3 regions of the Bacillus sp. XB1 genome follow, and region 2 is predicted to be linked to each of the others. Evidence: riboswitches for the same ligand, from Rfam matches in the RefSeq annotation. Region 2 holds a riboswitch; each other region holds the start of a gene.

Region 1 (5,033 bases), on a different contig from region 2:
CAAAAACTACTTCTGAAACTTTATAAGAAATAGTAGAGGAGCTCTTCACAGAATGTGAAGAGCTCCTTTTAAAATTGAACCCCCATATATTACCGTCGTTCGAAGAGAATGAGCTAAAACCTATTAATAGCGGGATAAACATGTAAACAGAAATAAAATAATGAGAAAAGTTGACTTATTAGTCATATTTTTTAGTATTCATTTTGAGAATTTCCTGTATAATACAATTTGAAAGAAAATCTATGGTTCGACAAGGAACACTCCTTTCGGTTTTGCTCACTGAAAGGAGTGTTTTTTATGTAGCTAAAAATTCTTGCGTGCTTATTACATTTGCATATACGCCATTTAAACTAGCTAAAATTGTATTGTGAATATAAACAGCTGGTATAGTAGCGTTCTTAAAAGAAAGGTCTTTTGTAGCACAAGCGTCATGTATAACGGTACATTGAAAGCCAAAATCGAATGCAGCCCTTACTGTTGCATCGATACACATATGAGTCATCATCCCGCATACAACGACATGTTCAATATTAAAACGTTTTAATTGCTCTAGAAGATTAGTTTCTCGGAAGCTATTTGGATAATGTTTGACTATAACTGTTTCTTCTCTAAGTGGACGTACGCTTTCGTGAATATGTACACCTTCTGTATTAGGTAGGAAAAAAGTAGCGTCATCTTTTATAGCTACGTGTTGGATATGAAAAATAGGTTCGCTGTTTGTTCTAAAGTATTGTAATAACTGATTAGCATATTCGCTTGCTTCTACTGGATTACGCAATTCCATCTTTCCATTTGGAAAATAATCGTTTTGAATATCGACGAGTAAAAGAGCTGTTTTCATATATTTATCTGCCTCCGAGTTTCATATTCAAATAAATTTATTCAATTCGTGGAGAGGATTCTCCTGTTTAAAAATATGAGGAAGAAGAATTTTAAATAACCTTGAAAGTTACTATTTTCTCATGAATTTTCATCTGAAAATTTTAATAAATGAATAATTAATATTTTTCTAAAAAATGTATTGACTCTTATTATTCTGAGTTCTATAATGAGAATTAATTAAATGACAATTAAATCGATACATTCTTATCCAGAGAGGTGGAGGGACTGGCCCTACGATACCTCAGCAACGGGTTTTTTAATACCGTGCTAACTCCAGCAAGCCATATAAAGGCTTGGAAGATGAGAAGATGTGAATGAGTACATATAAGTGCTCTCCTTCTTATCTTTATGGTTGATAAGAAGGAGAGCACTTTTTATTTTACCTCGAAAGCTCTACTTCAAGTTTTTACAGCATATAGGAGGGGGAAAAATGATTTCTTTTAACAACGTAAGTAAAGTGTATGAATCAGCTGGGCAATCTGTTCATGCGGTGGAGGATGTAACATTATCAGTTGAGAAAGGCGAAATTTTTGGCATTATCGGTTTTAGTGGCGCTGGAAAGAGTACGTTATTACGCTTAGTAAATATGTTAGAGAGACCGACGGCAGGAACGATTTCAATAGATGATAAAGACATTACATCATTATCGACGAAAGAATTACGTAAACTGAGACAAAGAATTGGAATGATTTTTCAAAGTTTTAATTTATTTAATTCAAGAACAGTATTTGGAAATATTGCTTATCCATTAAAGTTAGCGAAAGTACCAAAGAATGAGATAAAAGAAAGAGTAAATGAACTGCTGAAGTTTGTAGGGTTAGAAGATAAAGCAAACTATTATCCAGAGCAGCTATCAGGTGGGCAAAAGCAGCGTGTGGGCATTGCTAGAGCACTTGCGACATCGCCAGATATTCTTATATGTGATGAGGCAACATCAGCTTTAGATCCAGAAACGACGACAGAAATTCTAAACTTATTAAAGAAAGTAAATCGAGAATACAATTTAACAATTCTTCTTATTACACATGAAATGCATGTTGTGAAAGAAATTTGTCACCGTGTAGCTGTAATGGAGAAGGGGAAAGTTATTGAAGAAGGAAAACTGTTTGATGTTTTCACGCAACCAAAAACAAAGACGACTCAAAACTTTGTACGTTCTGTCATTAATGATCATTTACCGGAAAGTGTTCTAGCGAAAATTCAAAATGGTGGTCAAATTTATCGTCTAACATTTACTGGTGAGGAGACAGGACAACCGGTACTATCATATATCGCAAAAAACTATAACGTCGATGTAAATGTACTGTACGGAAATATTATTGAACTTCAAAATGTGCTATTTGGAAATCTTCTTGTAGAGTTGCAAGGTGAGCAGAGGGAAATTCAAAAAGCATTACAACATCTAAGACTGCAAGTGCAGCTGAAGGAGGTAGAAGCTCATGCGAGTTGATTGGAGTATATTTTGGCCGCGCATACTAGATGCGACGGGGGATACCCTCTTAATGGTAATTGTAACCCTTATATTCGCCACAATTCTGGGTATACCTCTAGGTTTACTTTTATATGTAACGAGAAAAGGAAACTTTTTAGAAAATAAATGGGTCTTTTCTATTCTTAACATCATAATTAATACAATTCGCCCGGTACCATTCATTATCTTTTTAGTAGCCTTAAGTCCACTAACAAGAAGTGTTATCGGAACGACGATTGGAACAGCAGCGGCAATTTTCCCGATGACGTTAGTCGCATCAATTGGTATTGCTAGAATGGTTGAAACAAACCTTGTTTCCGTTCCGAAAGGAGTAATTGAAGCAGCGCAAGCAATGGGCGCCTCGCCAATTAGAATTGTTTTTGAAATCCTTGTACCAGAAGCGTTAGCACCATTAATCTTAGGTGTCACATTTATGACAGTTGGTTTAATTGAATTTTCTGCAGTTGCTGGGCTTGTCGGTGGTGGCGGTCTTGGTGACTTGGCAATGACATATGGTTATCAACGTTTTGATACATCAGTTATGTTCGTAACGGTCGTGTTACTTATCATTCTCGTACAGATAGCTCAAAATTTAGGAAACTACTTTGCGAAAGTCTTGTTACGCAGATCATAAAAAGGAAGAGAGGAAAAGAAAATGAAGAAAATTTTAGCATTTGCATTATCAGCAATTGTAGGAGTCTCAGCATTAAGCGGCTGCTCAAGTGGAGACACGGGTGCAGGAGCGAAAGAAAAAGTAGTTCGCGTCGGTGTAACTGGAACGGATGGAGACGCTTGGGAAATTTTGAAGAAAAAAGCTGAAAAAGAAGGGATTAAGATTAAACTGGTGGAGTTCTCTGATTACACAACGCCAAATAAAGCGTTAGCTGATGGAGATATTGAATTAAACTCATTCCAGCATATTGCTTTCTTAGAGCAATTTAAAAAAGAGCATAAGTTAGATATTACAGCTGTTGGTACAACGCAAATTGCGCCAATGGGTTTATACTCTGAAAAATATAAGAAAGCAAATGAAATCCCAGATGGTTCAGAAATTGCAATTCCAAACGATCCAACGAATCAAGCACGTGCATTAAAACTTCTTGATGCAGCTGGATTATTAAAGCTTAAAAAAGACTTTGGTCTATTTGGAGATCCAAGTGGTATTGCTGAAAATCCGAAGAAATTAAAAATTACACCGGTTATCGCACAGCAAACACCTCGTGTGTTAAAAGATGTTGCAGCATCAGTTATTAATAACGGTGTTGCTGGTCAAGCTGGATTAGATCCAGCGAAGGATCCTATTTTCTTAGAAGATCCAAACAATGAAAATGCGAAGCCATATATTAATATTTTTGCAGGTCGTACGAAGGATAAAGATGATCCAACATTAAAAAAAGTAATTGAACTATATCATTCAAAAGAAGTAACAGATGCAATTAAGAAAGAAACAAATGATGGTTCCATTTCAGTAGATCTTTCACTTGATGAGCTTGAAAAAATCGTAAAATAATCATTGGGTTTAATGGACTAACAGAAGGAACCCCTCCGCTGTTAGTTCGTTCAACATATAAACTTAACAAACAAACCCTAATTCTGTACCTTCCAATTTTGTATAACGTAGAATCCAATGTTTGTTAAGTAGAGTAATGGACCAGGAGTTTTCCTGGTCTTTTTTTATGAATGAAAATAGCTAGCGAACAGTAAGGTGATCCAAATTATAATGGGATAAGAAAATAAGCTGAAAAGGAGTGTAATTACGAATTGCTTTGGATGAATTAAGTGTTTTTTTGATAAAAAAAAGAAAATAGAAAAGAGAGTAATGAAAAATGCTGATATTACGCCGGGGTTATAAGAGCGATAAATGAAAAACAAAATAATATGTTGAACAGAGTTGAAGAAGATGGCCCCTTGTATAAAAATAATCCAGCATATAGAAGACAAGAAGTTAAGTTGATATAGAAAGACGATAAGTAATACAAAGATTGTTAATACGGAAATGGCGATGAAAAATTGTTGGCTAGTTATAAGACGGATTGAAAATTGATTAGCAAGGTATTGTGGCATTTGGAAAGCTTCTTCAAGGTTATGAATGAAAAATAATAAGGGAATGATCCAGAATATAGTAGTGGAATGTTTTTTCATCAATTTACATCACTCCAATAAAGTATAGAAAGCCTAAAAAAGGCCCTCTATACAGAGATGGTTATTCAATTATGATATTTTTTAAATTAACTTCATGATGCTCTCGTTCTTTCAGATAAGCAGCTAGTTCCTCTTGTAAAATATTTAATATTTGCTTAGCTGATTGTTGGATTGGATTAGGTAGCTCTTCTAATATATGCATCCCGACTTTTACTTTTGTACGAATTACCCTTCGTAGTAATTCCTCATGCATGTACTACACCTCCAAACCGAATATTTAGTATATCTTCTTCAAATTTTGCTCCTTGAATAGAAAGGTGTGTTAATGTTTTTGGTAACGTGATGTTCCGTTTAACAGAACCCGCTCGAATAATAAGTTCATCACCTTTTTGATTTAAGGAAAGTTCACTTTTGTTTGAGAAGGGAATGGACAGAACGAAAATATACTCATCGCCATCCTTTTTTACATATTGAGTGCGCCCGTTAAATTTCACTTCTGTAGGGGAATGATCAGTTTTAAATAAAGAATCTCCTACAC
Region 2 (5,033 bases):
GAACTGCACCGAATATACTAACATACATATGATCTTGTAATAGGTTAATTGTTTCAATCACACTTTCATTCCCTACAGCAAAAGCGATGCGCCAGCCAGCCATATTGAAAGTTTTTGATAATGTGTAAATTTCAATTCCTATATCTTTCGCACCATCTGCTTGCAAGAAACTAACAGGTTTTTGACCATCAAATCCGATAGCGCCATAAGCAAAATCGTGAACAACTAATATATTATGTTTATTAGCAAAGTGAATGGTTGCATCAAAAAAATCTTTTGATGCAGTAGCACCGGTAGGATTATTTGGATAGTTTAAAAACATTAATTTTGCACGCTCTGCAATAGAGTCATCAATGTTTGTATAATCTGGTAAAAAGTTATTTTCTGCAATAAGCGGCATTGTTTCAAAGTGTGCTTTTGCTAAAGCAACCCCGGATAAATAATCTGGATAACCTGGATCCGGAACGAGAATCGTATCACCAGGATTTGTAAAACAAATCGGTAATTCTACTAGTCCAGCCTTCCCGCCAAACAAAATAGCAACTTCAGTTTTTGGGTTTAATTCGACGCCGTATTCACGTTTATAGAATGTAGCCACGGCTTCCTTTAAGCTTTCATGTCCGCGAAATGGCGGATATTTATGATGAATGGTCTTTTCGGCAGCATCTTGTAAAGCTTTTACGATATGCTGCGGTGTTGGTTGATCTGGATTACCTTGACCTAGATTAATAACATCGTGACCAGCTGCAACGACTTTGTTAACTTTTGCAACAAGTGAAGCGAAAAATTGTGTTGGCAATGATGTTACTATCTCAGAAGGTTGAAATAATTTCATACTTTCCACCTCTTTTGAAAGTTGTTACAATTCTAGTGACAAATGATATAATCTTTCCAGTATTTTGTAAAGAAAAAAATAAGAATGGGGCTGAAAAAATGAAAGTCGCATGTATTCAAATGGATATTGTTTTTGGAGATGTAGAAAAAAATATTGAGAATGCTAAAAATAAAATAAGCGAAGCTATGAAGGAAAGGCCAGATGTTATCGTCTTACCAGAACTATGGACAACAGGATATGATTTAACGAGACTTTCTGAAATTGCAGATAGTGATGGAGTGGAAACGAAAGAAAAGTTAATAGAATGGGCGAAGCAATATGATATACATATTGTTGGTGGTTCTATAGCAAAGCAAACAGAGCAAGGTGTTACAAATACGATGTATGTTGTAAATAATGAAGGACAGCTAGTCAACGAATATAGTAAAGTACATTTATTTCAGCTTATGGATGAACATAAATATTTAATAGCCGGTAATGGTACGGGCGAATTTAAGCTAGATGATGTCGAATGCGCTGGAACAATTTGTTATGATATTCGTTTTCCAGAGTGGATGCGTGTCCATACTGCTAAAGGGGCAAAAGTATTATTTGTTGTAGCAGAATGGCCATTAGTTCGTTTAGCACATTGGCGTTTGCTATTGCAAGCAAGAGCAGTTGAAAATCAGTGTTATGTTGTTGCGTGTAATAGAGCAGGAAAGGATCCAAATAATGTATTTGCGGGTCATTCTTTAATTGTGGACCCTTGGGGTGAAGTTGTAGTAGAGGCGAATGAAGAGGAATCAATTTTATTTGGAGAGCTTGAATTCGAGAAAATTAAAGAAGTACGTAAAGGAATTCCGGTTTTTGCGGATCGCCGTCCAGAATTATACAAATAAAATGTTGACAAGTGATTTTTATTCTTGGTATAGTCTTCAACATAAAGTTAAAAATTCAAAAAATTATACAACTCTTATCAAGAGCAGGTGGAGGGATTTGGCCCGATGAAGCCCAGCAACCGACCGTAATACCATTGTGAAATGGGGCGTTTATTACGCCAAAAGGCACGGTGCTAATTCCAGCAGAAAGTAAAACTTTCTGGCAGATAAGAGGGGAGAAGATAAACTTCAAACCTCTTTCTTAGTGGAAAGAGGTTTTTCTATGTTAGAAAAACCTCTGAATTTAAAAAGGGGGAGAAGACGATGGGATATTATTCATTAACAGAAATAACAGCTGTACAATATGCGAAAGATCATGGCTATTTTGAAGCGAAGGCAAATGTCGTTTGTCATGAAATTGGAGACGGAAACTTAAATTACGTGTTCAAATTAGATGATGGAGAGAAATCAATTATAATAAAACAAGCACTGCCTTATGCGAAAGTAGTTGGTGAAAGCTGGCCATTGTCTATAAAAAGAGCAACGATTGAAAGCAAGGCATTACAAATTTTTGCGCAGTATGTACCGGATTATGTTCCAGTAGTGTACAGTCATGATGAAGAGTTAGCGATAACGGTAATAGAAGACTTATCAAGACTAACAATTACAAGAAAAGGATTAATAGACGGAGAAGAATATCCGCTTTTATCCCAGCATATCGGCCGTTTTCTAGCACATGTTTTATTTTATACTTCAGATTTTGGTTTACAGTCAGAAGAGAAGAGGGTACTAGAAGGTACCTTTGTAAATCCGGACCTTTGTAAAATTACAGAGGATTTAGTGTTTACAGATCCGTTTGGACATTATGATACAAATGATTATGAGCCAGATTTACAGCTCGTGGTTGATGAACTTTGGAGTGATAAAACTTTAAAACTAAAAGTAGCACAATATAAATATAAGTTCTTAACAAGAAAAGAAACTCTTATTCATGGTGATTTACATACTGGTAGTATTTTTTCGTCACCTTCTGAAACGAAGGTGATTGATCCAGAATTTGCGACATATGGCCCATTTGGATTTGACATAGGTCAATTTATTGCAAATCTATTATTAAATGCTTTATCTAGAGAAGAAGAAAAAAGAAGTGTACTATTTTTCCATATAGAAAAGACGTGGAGTTATTTTGTAGAAACTTTTACAAAGTTATGGATTGGAGAAGGTGTAGAAGCATATACGAAAGAAAAACAATGGTTACCAATTATTTTGCAAAATATCTTTACTGATGCAGTTGGATTTGCCGGATGTGAACTGATTCGTAGAACAATTGGTTTAGCTCATGTAGCAGATTTAGATGAAATAGAAAATAAAGAAACAAGAATTCAAGCTAAGAAACAAGTGCTATCCTTAGGTAAAGAACTAATAAAATATGAATCTAAAAGTGCTGATATTCAACTGTTTCGAACATTATTTCAACAGACAGTTTCAGGGGGCGTAAAAGCGTGAGTACAATTGTTACTGTTCCGAGATCTGTAAGCTGGAAAGGTGATGCAATTGCGGTATTAAATCAAACGAAATTGCCGCATAGCACAGAATACAAAACATTGACGACTATTGAAGAGGTTTGGAAAAGCATCGTAATGTTAGAAGTACGAGGAGCGCCTGCAATTGGAATTGTAGCTGCATTTGGCTTGGCGCTTGCATCAAAAAAATATAACACTGTACATATTGAAGAATTTCAAAAGAAGTTTAATAGAGATTGTAATTATTTAGGAACGTCACGCCCGACAGCAGTAAATTTATTTTGGGCAATTGATCGTATGAGAGAATCTATTCGAGAGATTACTACAATAAAAGAAGCACAAAAAACATTAGAAGAAGAAGCGCTTCGCATTCAGCAGGAAGATGAAGAGGTGTGCCGAAATATTGGGGAATATGCGTTAACATGTTTTAAAGATGGCGATAATATTTTAACAATCTGTAACGCTGGAAGTATCGCAACTGCCAGATATGGAACTGCATTAGCTCCCTTTTATATTGGAAAAGAGGAAGGTGTGCGTTTACATGCATATGCGTGTGAAACGAGACCAGTTTTACAAGGTGGTCGCTTAACGACCTGGGAATTGAAGCAAGCAAATATTGATGTGACCCTTATTACAGATAATACTGCAGCTCATGCTATTCAAACGAAAGAAATAAATGCAATTATTGTAGGGGCGGATCGAATTGTCGCAAATGGAGATACGGCAAATAAAATAGGGACAATGAATTTAGCTATTTTAGCAAAGCACTTTAATATCCCATTTTACGTTGCTGCTCCACTGTCAACATTTGATGTTACGAAAGAAACTGGAGCTGAAATTATTATTGAAGAAAGAGATGAAACAGAAGTTACGAAAATCTTTGGAAAACAAGTAGCACCAATTGGAACGGATGTTTATAATCCAGCATTTGACATAACGCCGAATGAATTAATTACAGGAATTATTACTGAGAAAGGTATTATACGGGGGGACTATAAACGAGAAATTGCATCATTATTTGAAAAACAAGCTAATACATAATAGCTTGTTTTTTTATGCCTAAATGCAGTGTTTTCTCTTACTTATATAATGAAAGGAGGGGAAGAGGATGGAAGAGTGGATCAAGATGATAGGTAATGTAGGGTTTCCGATTGTTGTAACATTATATTTACTCCACCGTATTGAAAGTAAACTAGAGGGGGTAATTGTTGCAATTGAGAAGCTCCCGCGGCAATTACTAAAGTACGAAGATCCTCGGGAATAAAAATAAAGTTTGCTCTTCTTGAGCAAACTTTATTTTTATTGAGCGGTATAACCACCATCTATAACAACAGCTTGTCCCGTTATACCTTTAGCTTTTTCACTCGCTAAAAACATCGCATAATCAGCGATTTCTTGTACTTGTAATAAGCGCTTTTGTGGGACGAGTGGATAAATAACATCTTCTAAAACATTTTCAAGTGGTACATTTCGTGTAGTAGCTAAGTCTTGTAGTTGATTACGTACAAGAGGGGTATCGACATAACCAGGGCAAAGGGCATTAACAGTAATACCATGCGTAGCACCTTCTAAAGCAGCAACTTTTGTTAATCCAATTACGCCATGTTTTGCACTATTGTAGGCAGCTTTTCCAGCAAACCCGACAAGGCCGTTAATAGAAGCGACATTAATAATACGACCATATTTTTGTTGTTTCATAATCGGAAAGGCATGCTTAATTGCAATAAACGGAGCAATTTGCATAATTTGAATTAGTAGCTCGAACTTTTCAGTTGGAAAGTCTTCAATGGGTGAAACGTGTTGCATTCCTGCGTTGTT
Region 3 (5,033 bases), 190 kb from region 2:
AATATAAAACAGGTTAAAAGAAAAGAAGCTGAATGTAATTCGCTTCTTTATGGTGATAATGAAATATTTGCTTACAGCTGATAAATCTTAGGATGATCAAGTCATTAGTCATTTATTCTAAAATTCATCTTTTAGCAACGTTAAAAACCTGTGATTCCATATGTTCTCATAAAAATCAATTGTCTCTTTTGCGGACATAAAAGGATTATTCAACGTAGAGGTTGTTTTCTGTACCATAAAGTTTTCGTATCCTAGTCCGTGGGCAAACTTAATCGTAGCATCCATACAGTACTCTGTTTGGGCGCCACAAAATTCAATGCAATTTACAGATAATTGATCTAAAATTTCTTTTAAGTTTGTTTTATAAAATGAATTTGCATGTGTTTTTCTTACAAAAAAATCTTGTTCTTGAACATCTAAATCGGTATGAATAGCCCAAAGTTCTTTCTCGGGTACTAAATCATCATCACAATGTTGAACAAAAAGGATTGGTTTATTTAATTTTCTGTATGAATAAATTCTTTTATTTACTTTTGTTAGTAAGTTCTGTAAATCAAATAAATGCTCCTCGCTATAACATACGCCATTTTGTAAATCGATAACGATTAAAATATCTGAACAAATATCCATTATTTTCACCCCTTTTTATTTCTTAATATATCAATTAATCCATTATTTAGAAATAGATGATATACTTTTATTTTTTTATGGACTATAAGAAAAGAAGAAATTCAAATGAATATAACTAAAACGCAGAAAAAGAAGATATGAAAACCTAATCTCATATCTTCTTTTTCTCTATGCATTTACAGGTTCTTCTACATAAGAAAGGGCATTTTCAAAATCGGATATTAAATCGTTAACATTTTCAAGACCGACTGATAACCGAAGTAATGAATTAGAGATTCCTCTTTCATCACGAGCTTCTTGCGACAGTGCTGCATGTGACATTTTTGCTGGATAAGAAAGAATTGACTCTACAGCTCCTAAACTAACTGCAAAAACAGGTAATTTTACTTTTGATAAAAATTGGCGGAGTGCATCTTCTGACTGCAAAGTAAACGATAAGACCGCTCCAGCTGATGTTGCTTGAGATTGTTGAATATCAAATCCGAGATGTGTTTGTAATCCCGGATAATAGACATTTTGTACTTTAGCGTGCTCTTGTAAATAATGTGCGATTTTATTGGCATTTTTAGCTGAATGCTCGAGGCGTACGTGCAATGTTTTTAGACCGCGAAGTACGAGAGAACAATCTTGAGGTCCTAAAATAGCACCGAATGCATTTTGTAAAAATCCAAGCTTTTGAGCGAGTTCTGCATCTTTTACTACTGCTAATCCGGCAGTAACATCACTATGACCAGCAATAAATTTTGTAGCACTATGAAGAACGACATCAGCTCCAAGTTCAAGTGGTTTTTGGAATAGTGGTGTCAAAAATGTATTATCAACAAAAGTAAGAGCGCCAATAGATTTTGCGAGTTTAGAAACCTCGCGAATATCTGTCACTTTTAAAAGTGGGTTAGAAGGTGTTTCTACATAAAAGAGCCTTGTATTTGGTTTCATGTTTTGTTTTATTTCTTCTAAATTGGTCATATCAACAAATGTATGTGAAACACCGTAACGGGAGAGTACCTCAGTTATCACTCGGTAAGTGCCTCCGTACACATCTTCTGAAATGAGTACGTGATCACCTTGTGAAAGAAGGAGGAATGCAGTGGAAATCGCTGCAATGCCTGATGCAAAGGCGAATCCTTTTGTTCCGCCTTCTAATAAAGCAATGATATCTTCAAGAGCTTCACGAGTTGGATTTCCTGACCTGCTATAGTCATATTTTCCGAACGTATCTACATCAAACTGGTGAAAAGTTGATGTGTTATAAATAGGAACGTTCACAGCGCCTGTTTGCGAGTCATGTTTATATTGGTTGTGTAGTAAGAGTGTATCTATAGAATAGCTCATATTCTTACACCTTCTTTTACGAGTTTAATGGCTTGCTTTAAGTCTTGAATTAAATCGTTACTATTTTCAATGCCAACTGAGAATCGAAGAAGACGATTGCATACGCCGTTTGCTGTTCTAATTTCTTCAGGAATATCAGCATGTGTTTGCGTTGCTGGATAAGTCATTAAACTTTCTACACCACCAAGACTTTCGGCAAATGTAATTAAGGATAAAGATTGTAAGAATGGATTAATCCAAGCTTCATCTTTAAGGCGGAATGAAATCATGCCGCCTCTTCCTGGATAAAATACATCTGTCACCCCGTCTTCATCATTTAAATACGCAACAACTGCTTTCGCATTTTCTTCATGTTGTCTCATGCGAAGCGCTAACGTTTTCATACCGCGAATTAATAACCATGAGTCAAATGGGCTTAAAACTGCACCTGATGCATTATGATAATGAGCGATTTCCTCGCAAAGTTCCTTTCCTTTTGCAACGACAAGCCCGCTTAGTACATCGTTATGTCCCCCTAAATATTTCGTTGCGCTATGAAGTACAATGTCAGCACCTTCTGTTAATGGTTGCTGTATATAAGGTGTGTAGAATGTGTTGTCTACAATAAGAAGTAGTCCGTGCCTTTTCGCTACAGTTGCGACAGCAGCAATATCAGTAACTTGCATTAATGGATTAGTTGGAGTTTCTATGAAAATAGCCTTCGTTTCAGTTGTGATAGCTTGCTCAATTTGTTTAATAGACTGTGTATTTACGTATCTACATCGAACATTCCACTTTTTTTCATGCTCAGAAAATAATCGATACGTTCCCCCGTATAAATCTTCAGATACAATAAGTTCGTCTCCAGAGCGGAATAGAGAAAGGACGAGGAGAACAGCCGCCATCCCTGAACTACAGGCATAACCTTGTTCGCCATATTCTAAGTCTGCGATCGCCTGTTCTAAAAGACAGCGAGTTGGATTACCAGTTCGTGAATAGTCAAAGCCAGTAGATTTACCAATTCCTTCGTGGCGATAAGCGGTTGAGAAATAAACTGGTGGATTAACCGTTCCAGTTGTAGTTTCACTACGATTTCCGATTTGTGCTAGTTTTGTTTCGATTGTTGACATGTGAAAATTCCTCCTTTTTAAATTGAAACATTAAGTGAATATAAAATAAAAAAAGCCTTCTAAGAAGAAGGCTTTCGGTTTGAATAGAGTCTTCTTCTCATCTGTCAAATCTTTCACAATTTGCTGGAATTAGCACCTTATTAACAAAATGTTAATGGTTGCTGAGGCGTCACAGGGCCAGTCCCTCTACCTCTCTAGATAAGAATGTTCGTATGAAATTTTTATTATGTTTTTAACTTTACAATAAAAGATAATTGAATTGCAACTTTATTTTAAATAATTTTTATTTTTCCGCAAGTGTCATTGACTTTTAATTTTGTGCATGCTAAATTTATTAAAAAATTAACAAACATTGTTAAAAGGGGAACGCATTTCCTTTTAGCTACATAAATAAAATAATAAAGACAACTCTTATTGAGAGCGGTGGAGGGAAAGGCCCTGTGAAACCCGGCAACCTTCAAACGAAATGTTTGAAACGGTGCTAATACCTGCAAAACGAATGTTTTGCATAATAAGAGGAGGAACAATTATGTCCCCCTCTTCAAAGTGAAGAGGGGGTTTTTATATTGATAGAAATGAGGGAGATTCGTGAAATTACTAGATTTATTATCAAAAGGAATTGTAATAGGTGATGGTGCGGTTGGAACGTTATTGCATTCACATGGTTTGCAAAGTAGCTTTGAAGAATTGAACGTATCTGATCCAGATCTAATTATATCCATTCATAAACAATATGTAGCTGCTGGAGCAGATGTAATTCAAACGAATACGTATGGAGCAAATGAGGCGAAATTACGTATGTATGGTTTAGAAAATCAAGTTACAAAAATTAATAGAGCGGCAGTGAAATTGGCGAAAGCATCTGTGACAGATAAAAATGCAATTTTAGGAACAATTGGTGGTATGAAACATATCGGAGCTGTTACAACGACTGATATGGAAAGGGAGTTTATGTTACTTGAACAGGCGGGGGCTTTACTAGAAGAACAGGTTGATGGATTACTATTAGAAACTTTTTATGATGAATTTGAATTACTTCATGCTGTTAAAGTGTTGCGTAAGCAAACGAATATTCCGATTGTTGCGCAATTAGCGTTACATGAAGCAGGTACGACTCAAAATGGAAATGATGTCAATGAAATATTAAAGCAGTTTATAGATTACGGTGCAAATGTTGTTGGATTGAATTGTCAACTGGGGCCGCTTCATATGACGGAAGCTTTCAAAATGATATCGATTCCGCAAAATGGCTATTTATCAGCATACCCAAATGCAGGTCTCCCGAATTATGTAGAGGGACGTTACGTATATGAGGGAAGTCCAGCTTATTTTGAAGCAATGACACCGAAATTTATTGAGCAAGGTATTCGGTTATTGGGTGGCTGTTGTGGTACGACTCCAGAACATATTCAAAGTATGAAGCGCGCTGTTGCGAATATTACCCCTGTAATCGAAAAAGAAACGATTCAAAGGCCAAAAGTCGTTCATACGCATGAGAAACGTTCGAAGGCTCACGTCACTCTAGCAGAGAAAGCAAAAAAACAAACGACAGTTGTAGTGGAATTAGATCCACCGAAAACGTTAGATACACAGCGTTTTTTTGAAGGAGCAAGAGCGTTAAAAAGAGCGGGAGCAGATGCTATTACTCTAGCAGATAATTCATTAGCATCGCCTCGTGTCTCTAATATGGCGATGGGTGCGTTATTAACGAAGCATGATATCCCAGTATTGACGCATTTAACGTGTAGAGATCATAACGTCATTGGACTACAATCTCATTTGTTAGGTTTATCGGCGTTAGGGATGGAAGAAGTGTTAGCTTTAACTGGTGATCCAGCGCGCGTTGGTGATTTTCCCGGTGCCACTTCTGTATATGATTTATCCTCTATTGAGCTTATTAAAATGATTAAAGAAATGAACGATGGACGTTCAATTTTAGGGAAATCAATTGGACCGGCGACA

What was found. A riboswitch is a leader RNA that binds a small molecule or an ion and turns the genes downstream of it on or off. The one in region 2 is predicted to bind S-adenosylmethionine.
Region 1: linked by a shared signal. The riboswitch ahead of ACK1U5_RS24260 (methionine ABC transporter ATP-binding protein) and the one ahead of mtnK (S-methyl-5-thioribose kinase) in region 2 are both predicted to bind S-adenosylmethionine.
Region 3: linked by a shared signal. The riboswitch ahead of metI (cystathionine gamma-synthase/O-acetylhomoserine thiolyase) and the one ahead of mtnK (S-methyl-5-thioribose kinase) in region 2 are both predicted to bind S-adenosylmethionine.

The regions. Positions count from the first base shown of each region.
Region 1 covers NZ_JBNRIL010000005.1:24,999-30,031, forward strand. Annotated here, with positions in the region: gene pruA (L-glutamate gamma-semialdehyde dehydrogenase) at 1-26, shown strand, start outside; partial or broken gene ACK1U5_RS24255 (cysteine hydrolase family protein) at 277-841, opposite strand; SAM riboswitch class I at 1,084-1,189, shown strand; gene ACK1U5_RS24260 (methionine ABC transporter ATP-binding protein) at 1,313-2,332, shown strand; gene ACK1U5_RS24265 (methionine ABC transporter permease) at 2,322-2,987, shown strand; gene ACK1U5_RS24270 (MetQ/NlpA family ABC transporter substrate-binding protein) at 3,009-3,863, shown strand; gene ACK1U5_RS24275 (HXXEE domain-containing protein) at 4,028-4,495, opposite strand; gene ACK1U5_RS24280 (DUF3926 domain-containing protein) at 4,557-4,748, opposite strand; gene ACK1U5_RS24285 (ArsA family ATPase) at 4,741-5,033, opposite strand, start outside.
Region 2 covers NZ_JBNRIL010000002.1:782,805-787,837, forward strand. Annotated here, with positions in the region: gene ACK1U5_RS19440 (pyridoxal phosphate-dependent aminotransferase) at 1-835, opposite strand, end outside; gene ACK1U5_RS19445 (carbon-nitrogen family hydrolase) at 850-1,713, shown strand; SAM riboswitch class I at 1,785-1,926, shown strand; gene mtnK (S-methyl-5-thioribose kinase) at 2,017-3,198, shown strand; gene mtnA (S-methyl-5-thioribose-1-phosphate isomerase) at 3,195-4,256, shown strand; gene ACK1U5_RS19460 (YvrJ family protein) at 4,324-4,479, shown strand; gene ACK1U5_RS19465 (3-hydroxybutyrate dehydrogenase) at 4,515-5,033, opposite strand, start outside.
Region 3 covers NZ_JBNRIL010000002.1:592,302-597,334, forward strand. Annotated here, with positions in the region: gene ACK1U5_RS18320 (cysteine hydrolase family protein) at 118-630, opposite strand; gene metC (cystathionine beta-lyase) at 799-1,962, opposite strand; gene metI (cystathionine gamma-synthase/O-acetylhomoserine thiolyase) at 1,959-3,071, opposite strand; SAM riboswitch class I at 3,166-3,276, opposite strand; SAM riboswitch class I at 3,480-3,589, shown strand; gene ACK1U5_RS18335 (bifunctional homocysteine S-methyltransferase/methylenetetrahydrofolate reductase) at 3,660-5,033, shown strand, end outside.